Regions from separate parts of the Cetobacterium somerae genome, predicted to be linked through region 1. Evidence: riboswitches for the same ligand, from Rfam matches in the RefSeq annotation. Region 1 holds a riboswitch; the other holds the start of a gene.
The links. Region 1 has a riboswitch for S-adenosylmethionine ahead of metK (methionine adenosyltransferase). Riboswitches for the same ligand answer to the same signal wherever they lie in the genome.
Positions count from the first base shown of each region.

Region 1 (8,159 bases):
GAGCACTTAACAGAAACAGGGCACTTATTAAGCTATAAAGAGTTTGAGCACTCTTATCCTCATGACTGGAGATCAAAAACTCCAGTAATCTTTAGAGCAACTGAGCAATGGTTTATAAGATGTGAAGGTTCAGATTTAAGAGAAAAGGCATTAAGAGCTTTAGATGATGTTAAATTTGTTCCAGAGTGGGGAAGAAATAGAATAGGTTCTATGTTAGAGACAAGACCTGACTGGTGTATCTCAAGACAAAGAACATGGGGAGTACCAATTCCTGTATTCTATAATGAAGCAACAGGAAAAGAGATATTTGAAAGAGAAATTTTAGATAGAGTTATTGAACTTGTTAAAAAAGAAGGATCAGCAGCTTGGGTAAAATATTCGGCTGAGGAATTAATTGGAGAAGATCTACTGGTTAAGTATAATCTAAAAGGATTAGAATTAAGAAAAGAAACAAATATAATGGACGTTTGGTTTGACTCAGGAGTATCTCATAGATCAGTTCTAGAGACTAGAGAGGGACTACACAGACCGGCTGACTTATATTTAGAAGGATCAGATCAACATAGAGGATGGTTCCAAACATCACTATTAACATCGGTTGGATCAACAGGAGATGCACCATTTAAAATGTTATTAACTCACGGATTTGTAAATGACGGAGAAGGTAAGAAAATGTCAAAATCTGTAGGAAATGTTGTGGCTCCTCAAGATATAATCAAAGTTTATGGAGCAGATATACTAAGATTATGGTGTGCATCAGTTGACTATAGAGAAGATGTAAAAATATCTGATAATATTTTAAAACAAATGGCAGAAGCTTATAGAAGAGTAAGAAATACAGCTAGATATATATTAGGAAACTCATCAGATTTTAATCCGTTAACAGATGCAGTAGCTTATGAGGACTTAATGGAAATTGATAAGTGGGCATTAAATAAGTTAGAAAGATTAAAAAGAGTAGTAACAGAATCATATGAAAAATATGAGTTCTACAACTTATTCCAAGAAATTCATTATTTCTCAGGAATTGATATGTCAGCATTCTACTTAGATATAATAAAAGATAGATTATATGCTGAAAAAGCTGATTCTAAAGAAAGAAGAGCAGCACAGACAGTAATGTCAGAAGTTTTAGTAACATTAACTAAAATGGTAGCACCGATACTATCATTTACAGCTGAAGAGATTTGGGAAACTTTACCAGAATCATTAAAGGATTCTGAGTCAGTATTATTAACTGACTGGTATGTAAACAATGATCAATACTTAAATGATGAATTAGATACAAAGTGGGAAGAGATTGTAAAGTTAAGAAAAGATGTTAATAAAACATTAGAGTTAGCAAGACAAGGTGAAAATAAGATAATAGGAAACTCTTTAGATGCAAAAGTTATTTTAAGTGCAGATAATGCAGAATTAGCAAGATTCTTAGAAGATAACAAAGAGATTTTAGAAGAAGTATTTATCGTTTCTCAATTAGTAATTGCTAATGAAAAAGATGATTCATTTGTAAAAGGTGAGGAGCAAGAAGCTTTATTTGTAAAAGTTGAGCATGCAGATGGAGAGAAGTGTGAAAGATGTTGGAAATACTCGACAGAGTTAGGAACTAATCCAGAGCATCCAACAGTATGTCCAAGATGTACATCAGCACTAGTTGATTAATTATTCAAAGAGGTGAGCTGTGTTATATATAGGGATAATATTTTTATTAGTATTCTTAGATCAAATATCCAAATATGAAATAGACACTTGGTTAGTAGAAGGAGAAACTTTCCCAATTTTGGGAGAGTTTTTCCATCTAACTTATGTAAAAAATAGAGGAATAGCTTTTGGAATGTTTCAAGGAAAACTTGATATAATCTCTATTTTAACAATTGTAGTAATATTTGGATTAGGTTTTTACTTTTTTAAAAATAGAAATAAATTTTCAGTTATTGAGAAGTTAGGATATTCATTTATTTTAGGTGGAGCAATTGGAAATATCATTGATAGAATCTATAGAGGATTTGTTATTGATATGATTGACTTTAGAGGTATATGGGTATTTGTATTTAATCTAGCTGATGTTTGGATAAATATAGGAGTTATTTTAATAATAGTAGATAGCTTACTAGATAGTAAAAGGAAAAAGAAAGATTAGGAGGAAGTGAAATGACATTTCAAGAGATGATATTTGCTCTTCAGCAGTATTGGAGTTCAAAAGGGTGTATCATTGGAAATCCATACGATATAGAAACAGGAGCTGGAACATTTAATCCGAATACATTTTTAATGTCTTTAGGACCAGAGCCATGGAATGTAGCATATGTTGAGCCATCAAGAAGACCAAAGGATGGTAGATATGGAGAAAATCCAAATAGAGTTTATCAACACCACCAATTTCAAGTTATAATGAAACCATCACCAGACAATATTCAAGAGCTTTATTTAGAATCATTAAAAGTTTTAGGAATAGATCCTTTAAAACATGATATTCGTTTTGTTGAAGATGACTGGGAGTCACCGACGTTAGGAGCATGGGGATTAGGATGGGAAGTATGGCTAGATGGAATGGAAGTAACTCAATTTACATATTTCCAACAAGTTGGAGGATTGGAGTTAGAAGTTGTTCCTGTTGAAATAACATACGGATTAGAAAGATTAGCATTATATATTCAAAATAAAGAAAATGTGTATGATTTAGAGTGGGCACCAGGAATTAAATATGGAGATATGAGATATCAGTATGAGTATGAAAATTCAAAATACTCATTTGAAGTAGCAGATTTAGAAAGCCACTTTAGATGGTTTGATGATTATGAAAAAGAAGCTGATAGAGCATTAAATGAAAATTTAGTAATGCCAGCATATGACTATGTTTTAAAATGTTCTCACACATTCAACGTTCTAGACTCAAGAGGAGCAATCTCTACAACAGAGAGAATGGCTTATATTTTAAGAGTTAGAAACCTAGCTAAGAGATGTGCAGAAGTATTTGTACAAAATAGAAAAGAACTAGGATACCCTTTACTGAAAAAAAAGTAAAAGGAAAAAAGAGGAGGAATAGAAAGTGAGATTACTTTTTGAAATAGGAATGGAAGAGTTACCTGCAAGATTCCTTGTTCAAACTCTAAAAGAGATGAAAGAGAACTTAGAAGGTAAGTTAAATGAAAAAAGAATAAAATTTGATGAAATAAAAACTTTTGGAACACCAAGAAGACTGGTTGTTTTAGTAGAGGGATTGGCAGAAACTCAAGAAAACTTAGATATCTTAAACATGGGACCTGCAAAGCAAGTTGCTTTTGGTGAAAATGGAGAAATTTCAAGAGCAGGATTAGGATTTGCAAAATCTCAAGGTGTAGAAGCTACAGATTTAGAGATAATAGAAACTCCTAAAGGTGAGTACATAGCAGTTAGAAAATTCTTAAAAGGTGAATGTACAAAAGCTCTACTTTCAGATCTTTTAAAAGAATTGGTACTAGAGATAAACTTCCCTAAATCAATGAAGTGGGGAATGAAAAAATTAAAGTTTGCTAGACCGATTCAATGGTTCTTAGCTTTAGTAGATGGAGAAATAGTAAATTTTGAAATAGAAGGAATAAAAAGTGGAAGAGCATCTAGAGGACATAGATTCTTTGGAAGCAATTTTGAGGTTTCTAATATTGATGAATATTTTGAAAAAATAAAAGAAAATAATGTAATTATAGATGTTGAAGAGAGAAAGAATTTAATTAAGAAACTTATAAAAGAAAAATGTGAGGATTCTAATGAGCAAGTTTTAGTAGATGAAGATTTATTAAAAGAGGTTGCAAACTTAGTTGAATATCCATATCCGATAGTTGGAACATTTAATTCTGATTTCTTAGAAGTTCCTCAAGATGTTTTAATTATATCAATGCAAGTTCACCAAAGATATTTCCCTATTTTGGATTTAGAAGGAAAACTTTTACCTAAATTTGTTGTAATTAGAAACGGTATTGAAGATTCTGAACAAGTTAGAAAAGGAAATGAAAAGGTTTTATCTGCAAGACTTGCTGATGCAAGATTTTTCTATCATGAAGATTTAAAGAAGCCTCTAATAGAAAATGTTGAGAAATTAAAACAAGTTGTATTCCAAAAAGATTTAGGAACTATATATAATAAAATTGAAAGATCTCAAAAAATAGCAGACTATTTAATAGAGGCTACTGGAATGGAAACTAGAAAAGAAACAATTGATAGAACAATTTTATTAGCAAAAGCTGACTTAGTTTCTAATATGATTGGAGAAAAAGAGTTTACAAAACTTCAAGGATTTATGGGAGCAGACTACGCATTAAAATCAGGAGAGTCTGAGTTAGTAGCAAAAGGTATTGAAGAACACTATTACCCAAGATATCAAGGAGACCTTTTACCAAAAGGTGTAGAAGGAATTATAGCAGGAATATCTGATAGAATAGATACTCTTTGTGGATGTTTTGGTGTTGGAATAATTCCAAGTGGTTCTAAAGATCCGTTTGCTTTAAGAAGAGCAGCTTTAGGTATTGTAAACATTGTTTTAGATTCAAACTTAAATATTTCTTTAAAGTCTTTAGTAGAAAGAGCATTAGATACGCTTGCTACTGCAGGAGTACTAAAAAGAGATAAAGCTGAAGTTTTAAATGAAGTGATGGAGTTCTTTAAGCAAAGAGCATTAAATGTATTTACAGAAATGGGATATTCAAAGGATATTGTATCTGCAGTTGTAGATAAAAGTTTTGATAACTTGGTTGATACTTTATTAAGAATAAAAGCAGTTGATGAATTTACAAAAATGGATAGCTTTAATAACTTAGTTTCATTAATGAAAAGAGTTGGAAATATCTCTAAAGGATTTGAGGGAGTTATGGTAGACCCTAATCTTTTAAAAGAAGAGATAGAAAAAGAACTATTTGATAAATCTCAAGAAGTTGCAAGAGATGCAAAAGAGATGTTAGTTGCTAAAAATTATATAGGATACTTAAATGTACTTTTATCAACTGAAGATATTATCAATAGATACTTCGAATCTATAATGGTAATGGACAAAGATGAGGTTATAAAAAATAATAGATTGTCACAACTTAATTATATAGCTACAATCTTTAATAAAATGGTTAATTTAACATTAATTGAAGAGAAAAAATAAAAAAATATTGACTAAATAATACAAATAATATATAATTTAGTTACAAAAAAAACAAAATCATCAAGAGAGACTGAGGGACTGGCCCTATGACGTTTCAGCAACCTACCTTAGAGGTGTGGTGCTAATTCCAGAAAGATGACTTATAAGAGCATAAAGCCTTTTATCTTTCTGGAGAGATAAAAGGCTTTTTTTATCTCTTTTGATTAATATTTAGGAGGAAATAATGAAAAATTTAACTTACTTTACTTCGGAGTGTGTATCACCAGGACATCCAGATAAAATAGCAGATCAAATATCAGATGCAGTATTAGATGCATGTATTAAAAATGATCCAGCAGCAAGAGTAGCTTGTGAAGTGTTTTGTACAACAGGTCAAGTTGTTGTGGGTGGAGAGATTACAACAACAACTTATATTGATATACAAGATATAGTTAGAAATAAAATTGATGAAATTGGATATAGACAAGGAATGGGATTTGATTCAGATTGCGGAGTGTTAAATGCAATTCATTCTCAATCTCCTGATATAGCTATGGGAGTGGATGTTGGAGGAGCAGGAGACCAAGGAATAATGTTTGGTGGAGCTGTAAAAGAAACTCCAGAATTAATGCCGTTAGCATTAGTTTTAGCGAGAGAGATAATTGTAAAATTAACAAGATTAACAAGATCAAAAGAGTTAGCTTGGGCAAGACCAGATGCAAAATCTCAAGTAACATTAGCCTATGATGAGAATGGGAAAGTTGTAGGAGTGGATACTGTTGTAGTTTCGGTTCAACATAATCCAGATGTAACTCAAGAGCAAATTCATAAAGATGTAAAAGAGTTAGTGATAAAGCCAGTTTTAGAAGCTTATAACTTAAATACAGAGGAAGTGAAAAATTATCATATAAATCCAACTGGAAGATTCGTAATCGGAGGACCACATGGAGATACTGGATTAACTGGAAGAAAAATAATTGTTGATACATATGGTGGATTTTTCAGACATGGAGGAGGAGCTTTTTCTGGTAAAGATCCTTCAAAGGTTGATAGATCAGCAGCATATGCAGCTAGATGGGTAGCAAAGAATATCGTTGCAGCAGATTTAGCTGATAAATGTGAAGTTCAATTATCTTATGCTATTGGTGTAGTTGAGCCAACATCTGTAAAAGTAGAAACATTTGGAACAGGAAAAGTGGATGAAATTAAATTAGCTGAAGCTGTTCAAAATGTATTTGATTTAACACCAAGAGGAATTGAAAGAGATTTAGAGTTGAGAAGTGGAAACTTTAATTATCAAGATTTAGCAGCTTTTGGACATATTGGAAGAACAGATTTAGATTTACCTTGGGAAAGAGTAAATAAAGCTGAAGAATTAAAAAAATATTTAAACAGATAATACTATACGAAAAAAGGGAAGAATATACTTCCCTTTTTTTTATTTTAGTGCTAAGCTATAAAAAAAGAAAAGGAGAGGTGAAGTATGAAATATTTATTTGTAAATTATCCTAAATGTTCAACGTGTGTAAAAGCAAAAAAATGGTTAGAAGAAAATGGAGTGGATTTTGAGTCAAGACATATTGTTGAAAATAATCCAACAAAAGAGGAATTAAAAAAATGGATTACTTTAAGTGGTCAGCCAATAAAAAAGTTTTTTAATACAAGTGGCATTTTGTATAGAGAAATGAACTTAAAGGAGAAAGTAGCTTTAAATAATGAAGATGAACTTTTAGATATTCTTTCAAGCAATGGAATGCTAGTAAAAAGACCTTTACTTATAGGAAAAGATAGTATTTTAATAGGTTTTAAAGAAAAAGAATGGGATGAAATAAAAAAATAAAAATACTATTGACAAATTATTGAAAAGATGGTACTATTATTATGTAGCAACAACGCAAAAAAGCGAAGTTGCCCCGTTCGTTCAGTGGTAAGGACAATAGATTTTCACTCTATAAACAGGGGTTCGATTCCCCTACGGGGTACCATTTGGAAGCATAGCTCAGTTGGGAGAGCACCTGCCTTACAAGCAGGGGGTCACTGGTTCAAGTCCAGTTGTTTCCACCATTTAGATTTTAAAAGCATGAAAGTGCTTTTTTTTTATTTTTTGCAAAATAAAAAAGGGATAAATTATATTTAACCCTCCATTTATAATTGTTTTTTCAAAAGATTAGTAGTATCTAGTTTATACGATTCTTTATTATTTAAAAAATTAAGAACATCTTCAGTAAGGTCAACGCCTCCATAAATTGTGGCACTTTTTTCAATAACCATCTCTAAATTTTTTTGTTTTCCAATTAAAATAGCAACGGAGTCTATTTCAAATTTAATATCATAAATAAAGTTTTGTTGGTCCTCTTGAAAAACTCTTTCAGAAGTTTCAATTTTTTCTTGAAATTGCTTTTTTAAATCTAATAGTTTTTTCTTATCTTCTTCTGTGATTTTTGAATTTGATTTGATAATTTTTTCTTGTTCTAATAAGCTTTGTCTTAATCCTTCAATTTCTGAATTTAACTCTAATCTTTTATTTTCAAGTTTTTCTTCCATTTCAAAACGCTTATTGTACTGACTAAAGATGTATTCAGAGTCGATAACTCCAATATTGAGTGCAAAGGCTGAAGTGGTCATAAAAAGCAATAGAAATAAAACATTCATATAAATACTCCTTTTTGTGGAATTTTATTCTTATTATACATTATTTTGCCAATATTTGATATAATATTTAAAAGAAAAATAAAAAGAGGGTGGAGAATTGAATAAGAAACTAAAAATATTTTTACTTTTGATACAGATATTTGGTATCGGACTTTCTTTATATTATAGAAAATTTTTATTAACAGTTGCAGTGGTTTTAATGTTAATATATAATCTATATGTTTTTTTTAAATGGAAAAAGATAAAGATGAAAAATAATTTTATATTAAGATCTTTTATAGCTTCAGATATAATTTTATTTTGTTTTTTTATTTTGATATTTAGAATGATTCAGATACAACTTTTTGATTCAAACAATTATAAAGAAGCGATAAATAAACAGATAAATGTTGAAAGAAGAGAG
Region 1 covers NZ_CP092519.1:1,509,375-1,517,533, reverse strand. The annotation lists gene ileS (isoleucine--tRNA ligase) at 1-1,662, shown strand, start outside; gene lspA (signal peptidase II) at 1,682-2,140, shown strand; gene glyQ (glycine--tRNA ligase subunit alpha) at 2,152-3,024, shown strand; gene glyS (glycine--tRNA ligase subunit beta) at 3,050-5,125, shown strand; SAM riboswitch class I at 5,180-5,267, shown strand; gene metK (methionine adenosyltransferase) at 5,349-6,503, shown strand; gene MKD34_RS06965 (arsenate reductase family protein) at 6,588-6,944, shown strand; tRNA gene MKD34_RS06960 (tRNA-Glu) at 7,015-7,089, shown strand; tRNA gene MKD34_RS06955 (tRNA-Val) at 7,093-7,168, shown strand; gene MKD34_RS06950 (OmpH family outer membrane protein) at 7,250-7,756, opposite strand; gene MKD34_RS06945 (penicillin-binding protein) at 7,854-8,159, shown strand, end outside.

Region 2 (8,159 bases), 400 kb from region 1:
TCCTGATAAAGCTATATCAATCTTTTCCGGAACTCCACCTAATACTGATGTTAATTTACTTCCTATATATGCTAAAGCTATCGGCTCTGTACATCCCTCTGCTGGAACTATCTCTTCATTTAAAATACTTAAAATTTTATCTATCATCACTTTCAATTCCTCCTTTAAATACCTAATTATTTTATAATATACAAGTATATAATAAGCAATTTTCATTCCAATAGATATTTATCTTAAATTTTTGTCAAATTTTATATATTTTTGTTTTATTTTCTATAAATTTTAAATATAATTTAACATTTTTTGTATAAAGTTAATTTTTGTTTTTTTCATTTTGAAAATTTTTTCATTTTGAAAATATTTTTTTTCATTTTGAAAAAATTAAATATCATATTTTTGTATTTTTCTATATAAAGTTGTTAGTCCTATTCCCATTTTTTCTGCTATTTTTTTCTTTCCTTCTGTATCTCTTCCAAAAATTTTAAAAGCTTTTTCAATATAATTTTTTTCTACTATTTGAAAATCCTCCATATAAGATACATCTTTAAATTCTTTATTTTTCACTACTATATCATTATTTATCTTTCTATTTTCTAATAACTTTTCCGGAACTGTAGATAAACTTAAAATATCACTATTATCTGAAAGATTAAACATAAATTCTACTACATTTTCTAACTCTCTTATATTTCCTGGCCAAGAATAATTTAAAAATAGTTTTTCTACCTCAATATCAATAAAACTTATATATTTATCAGTTATTCTATTATATTTTTTTATAAGATTTTTTGTTATTGGTAGAATATCTTCTCTTCTATCCCTTAAAGGTGCTACTTCAAAAGGTATAACTTTTAATCTATAATAAAGATCTTCCCTGAATTCTTTTTCAATAATCTTTTTTTCTAAATCTACATTTGTTGCTGCAATGATTCTAATATCTAATTCTATATCTCTATTTGAACCTACTCTTGTTACTTTTCTCTCTTGAAGCACCCTTAATATTTTAGCTTGCAAATATAAAGGCATATCTCCAATTTCATCTAAAAATATAACTCCTCCATTTGCTAACTCAAACTTTCCCATACGTCCATTTTTGTCAGCACCTGTAAAAGCTCCTCTCACATATCCAAACAATTCACTTTCTAAAAGAGACTCTGGAATTGCTGCGCAGTTTATAACAACAAACGGGGCATTTCTTCTTGAACTATGATAGTGTAAAGCTCTTGCAACTAACTCTTTTCCAGTTCCACTTTCTCCTGTTATTAGTACTGTTGATTTTGAAGGTGCAACATGTTTTATTCTTTCTTTTAATAGATTAGTAAACTCTGAATCACCTATTATATTTTCTAACGAAACGCTATTTGATGTTTCAACTAGGCCTCTAATTCCATCATTTACCTTATTCATATCATCAAAAATAAAAATTTTTTCATTTTTTCCAAAAGCTTCAAAAGGTAATATTTTTCCAAGGACTATTAACTCTTTTTCTTGAACTTTTAATCTATATATCTCTTCTTCCATAAGAAAATCATTTTGTGAGTTCAATTGTATTTTTTTTCCAATAATTCTACTATCTGATTCTATTTTTTTTAAAGCAAAATTATTAATACTTGTAATTATTCCTTCACTATTAAACCTCAAAACACCTTTTTGAATTGTGTTTAATATTGTTGTAAGAACATTTTCTCTTTCTGTTTTTTCTAAACTTTCATTGTATTCAATAAATCTTATACTTATTAGTTCAGCCATTTGTTCAACAAAGTCTAAATAGTTTTTTAAATTTTCTAAAACTCTTTTCTTTTGATTTTCATCAAAAGAAACTAAACTTATTAAACCAATTAATTTCCCCTCATACATTATTGGAGTTGATATTTCTAGTACTTCTAAACAACACTCTTTTTCTGAACAACCACTACAAATTTCATCCTCTCTAGGATTTAAAATAACTGTTGTTTCTTTAGTTTCTAATGTCTTTTTATTAGCTCTTCCTCTTATTTTTTCACCTATTTTTTGAGGACCACTTCCTGTTATTCTTATAAGATTTTTATCACAAATTCCAACATCCATTGCAAATAGTTTTGATATTGTTTTTGCATATTTTTTTAATTCATCTTTTATCACTAATAAATCAGTTTTCATTATACTCCCTTTAATTTATACCATTTTTATATATGTATATTATCAAAAATAATCGCAACAGTCAATTTTAAAAAAATAATTCTTGACTTTTTTACTAAAAAAAATTAATATTAATTATAGCATATGCCAATAACTAAAAAAAGAGGTGTTTTTATGAAAATTGCAGTTGTTTCTGAAAATAACAAAATTAGTCAACATTTTGGAAGAGCAGAAGGTTTTTTTGTTTATGATGGTACAAATAAAGAATACCATAAAAGTAATGGACATGGAGCTATTCCTGGACAATTAAAGGAATTAGGTGTTGAATTTGTAGCTTGTGGTGGAATTGGTGAAGGAGCTTTAAATAACTTAAAATCTCTTGATATTAAAGTTTTTTCTGGTCTAGAAGGATTTTGTGACGATATAGCTGATGGATTCTTTAAACATATATTAGTTAATGGAGAAGCAGTATGTAATAGTCATGAGCATCACCATGAACATCATCATGGACATGGACACTCTTGTAACTGTAAGTGTGGAAAATAAATATGGCTAGACCTACTAAAGTTAGAAGTGTAGAATTTATTCCAAATGAAACAAAGTTTATCCCTGAGGGAAGCAAAAATTGTAATATTCATTTTAATAATATAAAAATTGAAGAATTAGAAGCAATTAGACTTAAAGATTTAGAAAATTTATCTCAAGAAGAGTGTGCTGAAAAAATGGGAGTTTCAAGACAAACTTTTCAAAATATACTTAATTCAGCAAGAGTTAAAATAACCGAAGCTCTTATTATGGGATATGGAATTCAATTAAAGGGAGGAGATTTTAAAACTCCTCATTGTCAATTTATATGTAACTCTTGTGGACAAACTTTTATTCCTACATTAAAAAAAGATTTAGATTTTTGTCCTAACTGTAATTCAGAAGATATATTTTGTACAAAAAAGAAAGTTAAATGTAAAAAAGTTTGTAAATTAGATATAAAATAAAAAAGTGAGTTTAAACTCACTTTTTTATTTTTTTCTAAAAAGCTGGAACTACTCCACCTTTATAAGTATTTTCTATAAAAACTTTTACTTTTTCACTTTGTAAAACTTTTACTAATTTCTGAATATCCTCTTTTTTCTCATCTCCCTCTCTTACAGCTATTAAGTTAGCATAAGGTGATTCTTTTCCTTCAATTATCAAAGCTTCTGTTAAAGGATTAAGTCCTGCTTCGATTGCATAATTACCATTTACTACTGCTAAATCAACATCTTCTAATGCTCTTGGTATTTGAGCAGCATCTAAAGACTTAAATTTTAAATTATTTTTATTTTCTACGATATCAAACTCTGTAGCTAATAAATCTTGAGGATTCTTCAATTTTATAATACCATTATTATGTAAAAGAATTAAAGCTCTTCCACCATTTGTTGGATCGTTTGGTATTGCTACCACTCCACCTTTTTTTAAATTCTCTATTTTATTAACTTTTTTAGAATAAACTCCTAAAGGTTCTACATGAACATTACCTGCTGATACTAATTTTAAATTTTTCTCTTTAGAAAAAGTTTCTAAATATGGTTTATGTTGGAAAAAATTAGCATCCAACTCTTTTGAATCTAATAGTAAATTTGGGGTTACATAATCTGTTAATTCTATTATTTCTAATTCTACATTTTCTTTTTTTAAATCATCTTTTACTAATTGTAAAAGTTGTGCATGAGGAACTGGAGAAGCTCCAACTTTTAATTTTGCTCCAAAACTTATAACTGATCCTAATAAACCTAATACTAAAACTAATTTTTTCATAACTACCTCCCATTTTTTTTCAATCTATTTGATATTAAATTTCCAATTAATTGAACTCCTTGAACTAAAACTATAATAATTAAAACCGAATAAATCATTATATCTAACTTAAATCTATTATAACCAAATCTGATAGCTAAATCCCCAAGTCCACCACCACCAATAGCTCCAGCCATTGCAGATAAACCTATTAAATTAATAATTAATAGTGTTATTCCTTGGATTAGAGATGGTAACGATTCTGGAATCATTACTTTAGTTATTATTGTAAAATTATTAGCTCCTAGACTTTCACTTGCTTCTATTACTCCTCTATCCACTTCTAAAACACAATTTTCAACTATTCTTGCTACAAATGGGGCTGCCGATATAGAAAGAGGAACTATTGCTGCTGTACTTCCTATTGTTGTCCCTATTATAAATCTAGATAGTGGCAATAATAAAATCATTAAAATTATATAAGGAAATGATCTTGTTATATTTATAATTCCATTCAAAATTCTATTTATTCCCCTATTTTCAAATATATGTCCATCTGATGTAATCGCTGCTAAAATTCCACAAGGAAATCCTATTCCTAATGAAACCACAGCAGATAATAAAACCATATATATTGTCTCTAGTGTCGCTTGTACTAACATATTAAATACCATCGTAAATAACCTCCACTCCTACATCTAAACTTGGAAACCAAGCTATTGCTTCATTTTGTTTATCCATATCCCCTATTAATTCAACTATTAAATGTCCTACCTGCATAGTTGATAAAAGATCAATTGCACCACCTAAGACATTTATATCTATATTAAACTTTTTTACAGCTTTAGATAATATGGGATCTCCTGCTACTGAGCCTAAAAACATTAATTTTATAACTTTATTTCCAGATTTTTTTATGTAATCAATCTCTTCTTTTTCTTGAGGTGGAACATATGATATTAATTCTTTTGTAATCTCTGTTTTTGGACTTAAAAATATTTCATATGTTTTTCCAGTTTCCACAACTTCACCATTTGACATAACAGCTACTCTGTCACAAACCTCTCTAATAACTTCCATTTGATGAGTTATTAAAACAACTGTTAATCCCATTTTTTTTTGAATATCTTTAATTAATTTTAATATAGACTTTGTAGTTTTTGGATCTAAAGCGGATGTTGCTTCATCTGATAAGAGAATATCTGGATTATTAGCTAAAGCTCTAGCTATTGCAACTCTTTGTTTTTGTCCTCCAGAGAGTTGAGTTGGATAAAACTCCTCTTTATCTTCAAGTTCTACTAACTTTAAAAGCTCTTTAACTCTTACATCAATTTCTACTTTTGACCAACCATCGATTTCTAAAGGAAATGCTATATTTTCTTTAACTGTTCTAGATTTTAATAAATTAAAATGCTGAAATATCATTCCAATTTTTTTTCTTTTATTTAATAGTTCTTTCTTTGAAAGTTTTGATAAATCCACTCCTTCAATCTCTATTTTTCCTGTTGTCAATGGCTCTAATCCATTAAATAATCTAATTAAAGATGATTTTCCAGCTCCACTTAATCCAATAATTCCAAATATTTCACTCTTCTCAATCTTTAAAGAAACATCTTTTACAGCATGAAACTCATTATTATAAATTTTATTCACTCTTTCTAAAGTAATCATTTTATCCTCCCGTATAAAAAAAAACTCCCATCTTAATTTTTAATTAAGATGAGAGTAAGTAAACAAGACTTCTACTTCTCCCATCTATCTGGAGTTAGCACCACACCATAATGGTAGGTTGCTGAAACGTCATAGGGCCAGTCCCTCGGTCTCTCTTGATGGTTTGCTGTATAATATCTTATTTGAAAAAAAATGTCAATATTTTTTTAAAATAAAATTTTATTTTTGTTTATAGTCATATTAATTCTCTTTTTATTCTGTCATTTATACATGATAAAAATTCATAGTGAGGAACTTTTAAATGATTTATACTTTCTTCTAAATCATGAAATATCTCAATGTTATCCCCTTCTTTTACTGAATCATCCACTAAAATAAATGAACTATCCATACTAATATGAACTATTTTAAACTTTTTATTATTGATTATAGACATAATACCTTCACTTCTTTTTGAAAAGCCATCTCCATAACCTAAACGAATTTTTGCTACTTTTCTATATTTTCCTATATTTAAATTTTCTTTTTTTTCATATCCTATATATTTTAAATCATCTATATCTTTTATATCTAATATTCTACCATTTAGCTTAAAAGCTCTTTTTATACATGGATCATAATATCCTATTTCTTGAAGTCCAAATAAAATAGTTCCACACCGTATATGAGTGCAAAATTCACCCTCTATTGAAATAACTCCAGCACTATTTTGCATATGAATAATCTCAAATCTCTCATCTCCTAACTCTTTTAACATCTGAGAAAATCTTTTTTCTATTAAAATCATATCATCATAATCTGCAGCAAAAACATGGGTACAAAGACCCTTAAATTTTAAATTTTTTTCTTTTATTAACTCTTTTAGTTTAAAAAAGTCTTTTTCTAAAATTCCATTTCTTCCAAATCCAAAATCTAATTTTAAATGTAATTGTTGTGTTGAAACTCCTTTATCTAAAAGATTTAAAAGATCTTTAAAACTATTTATTACCATATGAATATTTTTATTATTTTTTAAAATTTCTATTTCATCTATTGTTTCTAAAATAATAATATTTATATTTTCTATTTTTAACTTTAATATTTTTTCAGCTTCACACTCTCTAGCTACTGCGAAATATTTACAACCGTTTTCTGATAAAAATCTAACTATATTTTCTATTCCATGCCCATAAGCATTAGCTTTTACAACAGCTATTATATCTTTATTTCTAAGTTTTTTTAAATAGTGATAGTTATGTAGAATATTTTCTTTAGAAACCTTTATTTTAAAATCTTTTAATCCCATAACACCCTCCCTATTACTTTTTTACAATAGTATACTCTAAAAACAAAAAAAGGTGAAACAAAGTTTCACCTTTTTTATAAAGTATTATCCTAATACTTCTTCATTATATTTGTCTATTTCTGCTAAGATATCCTCTGTTGTACTCATTGACATTACTCTTTCAACTAAAGCCTCTGCTGAAGCTTTATCTATAGCCATTACATTTTTCTTTACTTTTGCAACTGAAATAGCTGACATTGAGAATGCATCTAATCCCATTCCAAATAATAAAGCTGTTGCTCTAGCTTCTCCTGCAAACTCTCCACACATTGATATAGATATTCCACCTTCATGAGCTCCATCTATTGCTGCTTTAATAGCTGCTAAAACTCCTGGATTGTATGTATCATATAAGTGAGATATTCTCTCATTTCCTCTATCTACTGCTAATGTATATTGAGTTAAGTCATTTGTTCCTATTGAGAAGAAATCAACTTCTTGTGCAAACCATTTAGCTCTAAATGCTGTAGCTGGAGTTTCAATCATAATTCCTAATTGGATATCCTCATCAAATTTTATTCCTTCAGCTCTTAATTCAGCTTTACACTCTTCTAATAAAGCTTTTGATTTTCTACACTCTTCTATTGAAATTACCATAGGTAACATTATTTTAATATATCCAAATGCTGATGCTCTTAAAAGCGCTCTAAACTGTGTTTTTAAGATTTCAGGTCTATCTAGACATATTCTTAAAGCTCTCCATCCTAAGAACGGATTTTCCTCATGTGGTAGCTCCATATACGGTAATGATTTATCTCCACCTATATCCATTGTTCTAATTGTTACTGGATATGATTTTCCATTTTCATCTTTCATTGATTCAGCAACAATTTTATAAGCTTCAAATTGCTCATCCTCTGTTGGGAATCTATCATTTGCCATAAATAGAAACTCTGTTCTATAAAGACCAATTCCATTAGCACCATTTCTTAGAACTCCTGCAACATCTTTTGGAGATCCTATATTTGCCCAAGCTCCAACAGTTATTCCATCTTTCGATGTAGCTGTTTTATCTTTTAATTGCTTTAATAACTCTTTTTCTTCTAAATATTTCTCTCTTTTCTTTGAATACTTTTCTACATCCTCTTGTGTAGGTTCAATTATAACATCACCAGTTAAAGCATCAACTATTATCGAAGCTTCATTAGTTACTAATTCAGTTATATTTCCAGTTCCAACTACTGCTGGAATCTCTAAAGATCTAGCCATAATAGATGAGTGAGCTGTTTTTCCACCAATATCAGTTATAAATGCTACAACATTTTTTAAG
Region 2 covers NZ_CP092519.1:2,950-11,108, reverse strand. The annotation lists gene MKD34_RS00055 (L-cysteine desulfidase family protein) at 1-156, opposite strand, end outside; gene MKD34_RS00050 (sigma-54-dependent Fis family transcriptional regulator) at 382-2,139, opposite strand; gene MKD34_RS00045 (NifB/NifX family molybdenum-iron cluster-binding protein) at 2,293-2,664, shown strand; gene MKD34_RS00040 (DUF134 domain-containing protein) at 2,667-3,110, shown strand; gene MKD34_RS00035 (MetQ/NlpA family ABC transporter substrate-binding protein) at 3,145-3,915, opposite strand; gene MKD34_RS00030 (methionine ABC transporter permease) at 3,918-4,568, opposite strand; gene MKD34_RS00025 (methionine ABC transporter ATP-binding protein) at 4,558-5,565, opposite strand; SAM riboswitch class I at 5,643-5,730, opposite strand; gene MKD34_RS00020 (alanine racemase) at 5,801-6,850, opposite strand; gene ptsP (phosphoenolpyruvate--protein phosphotransferase) at 6,935-8,159, opposite strand, start outside.
Region 2: linked by a shared signal. The riboswitch ahead of MKD34_RS00025 (methionine ABC transporter ATP-binding protein) and the one ahead of metK (methionine adenosyltransferase) in region 1 are both predicted to bind S-adenosylmethionine.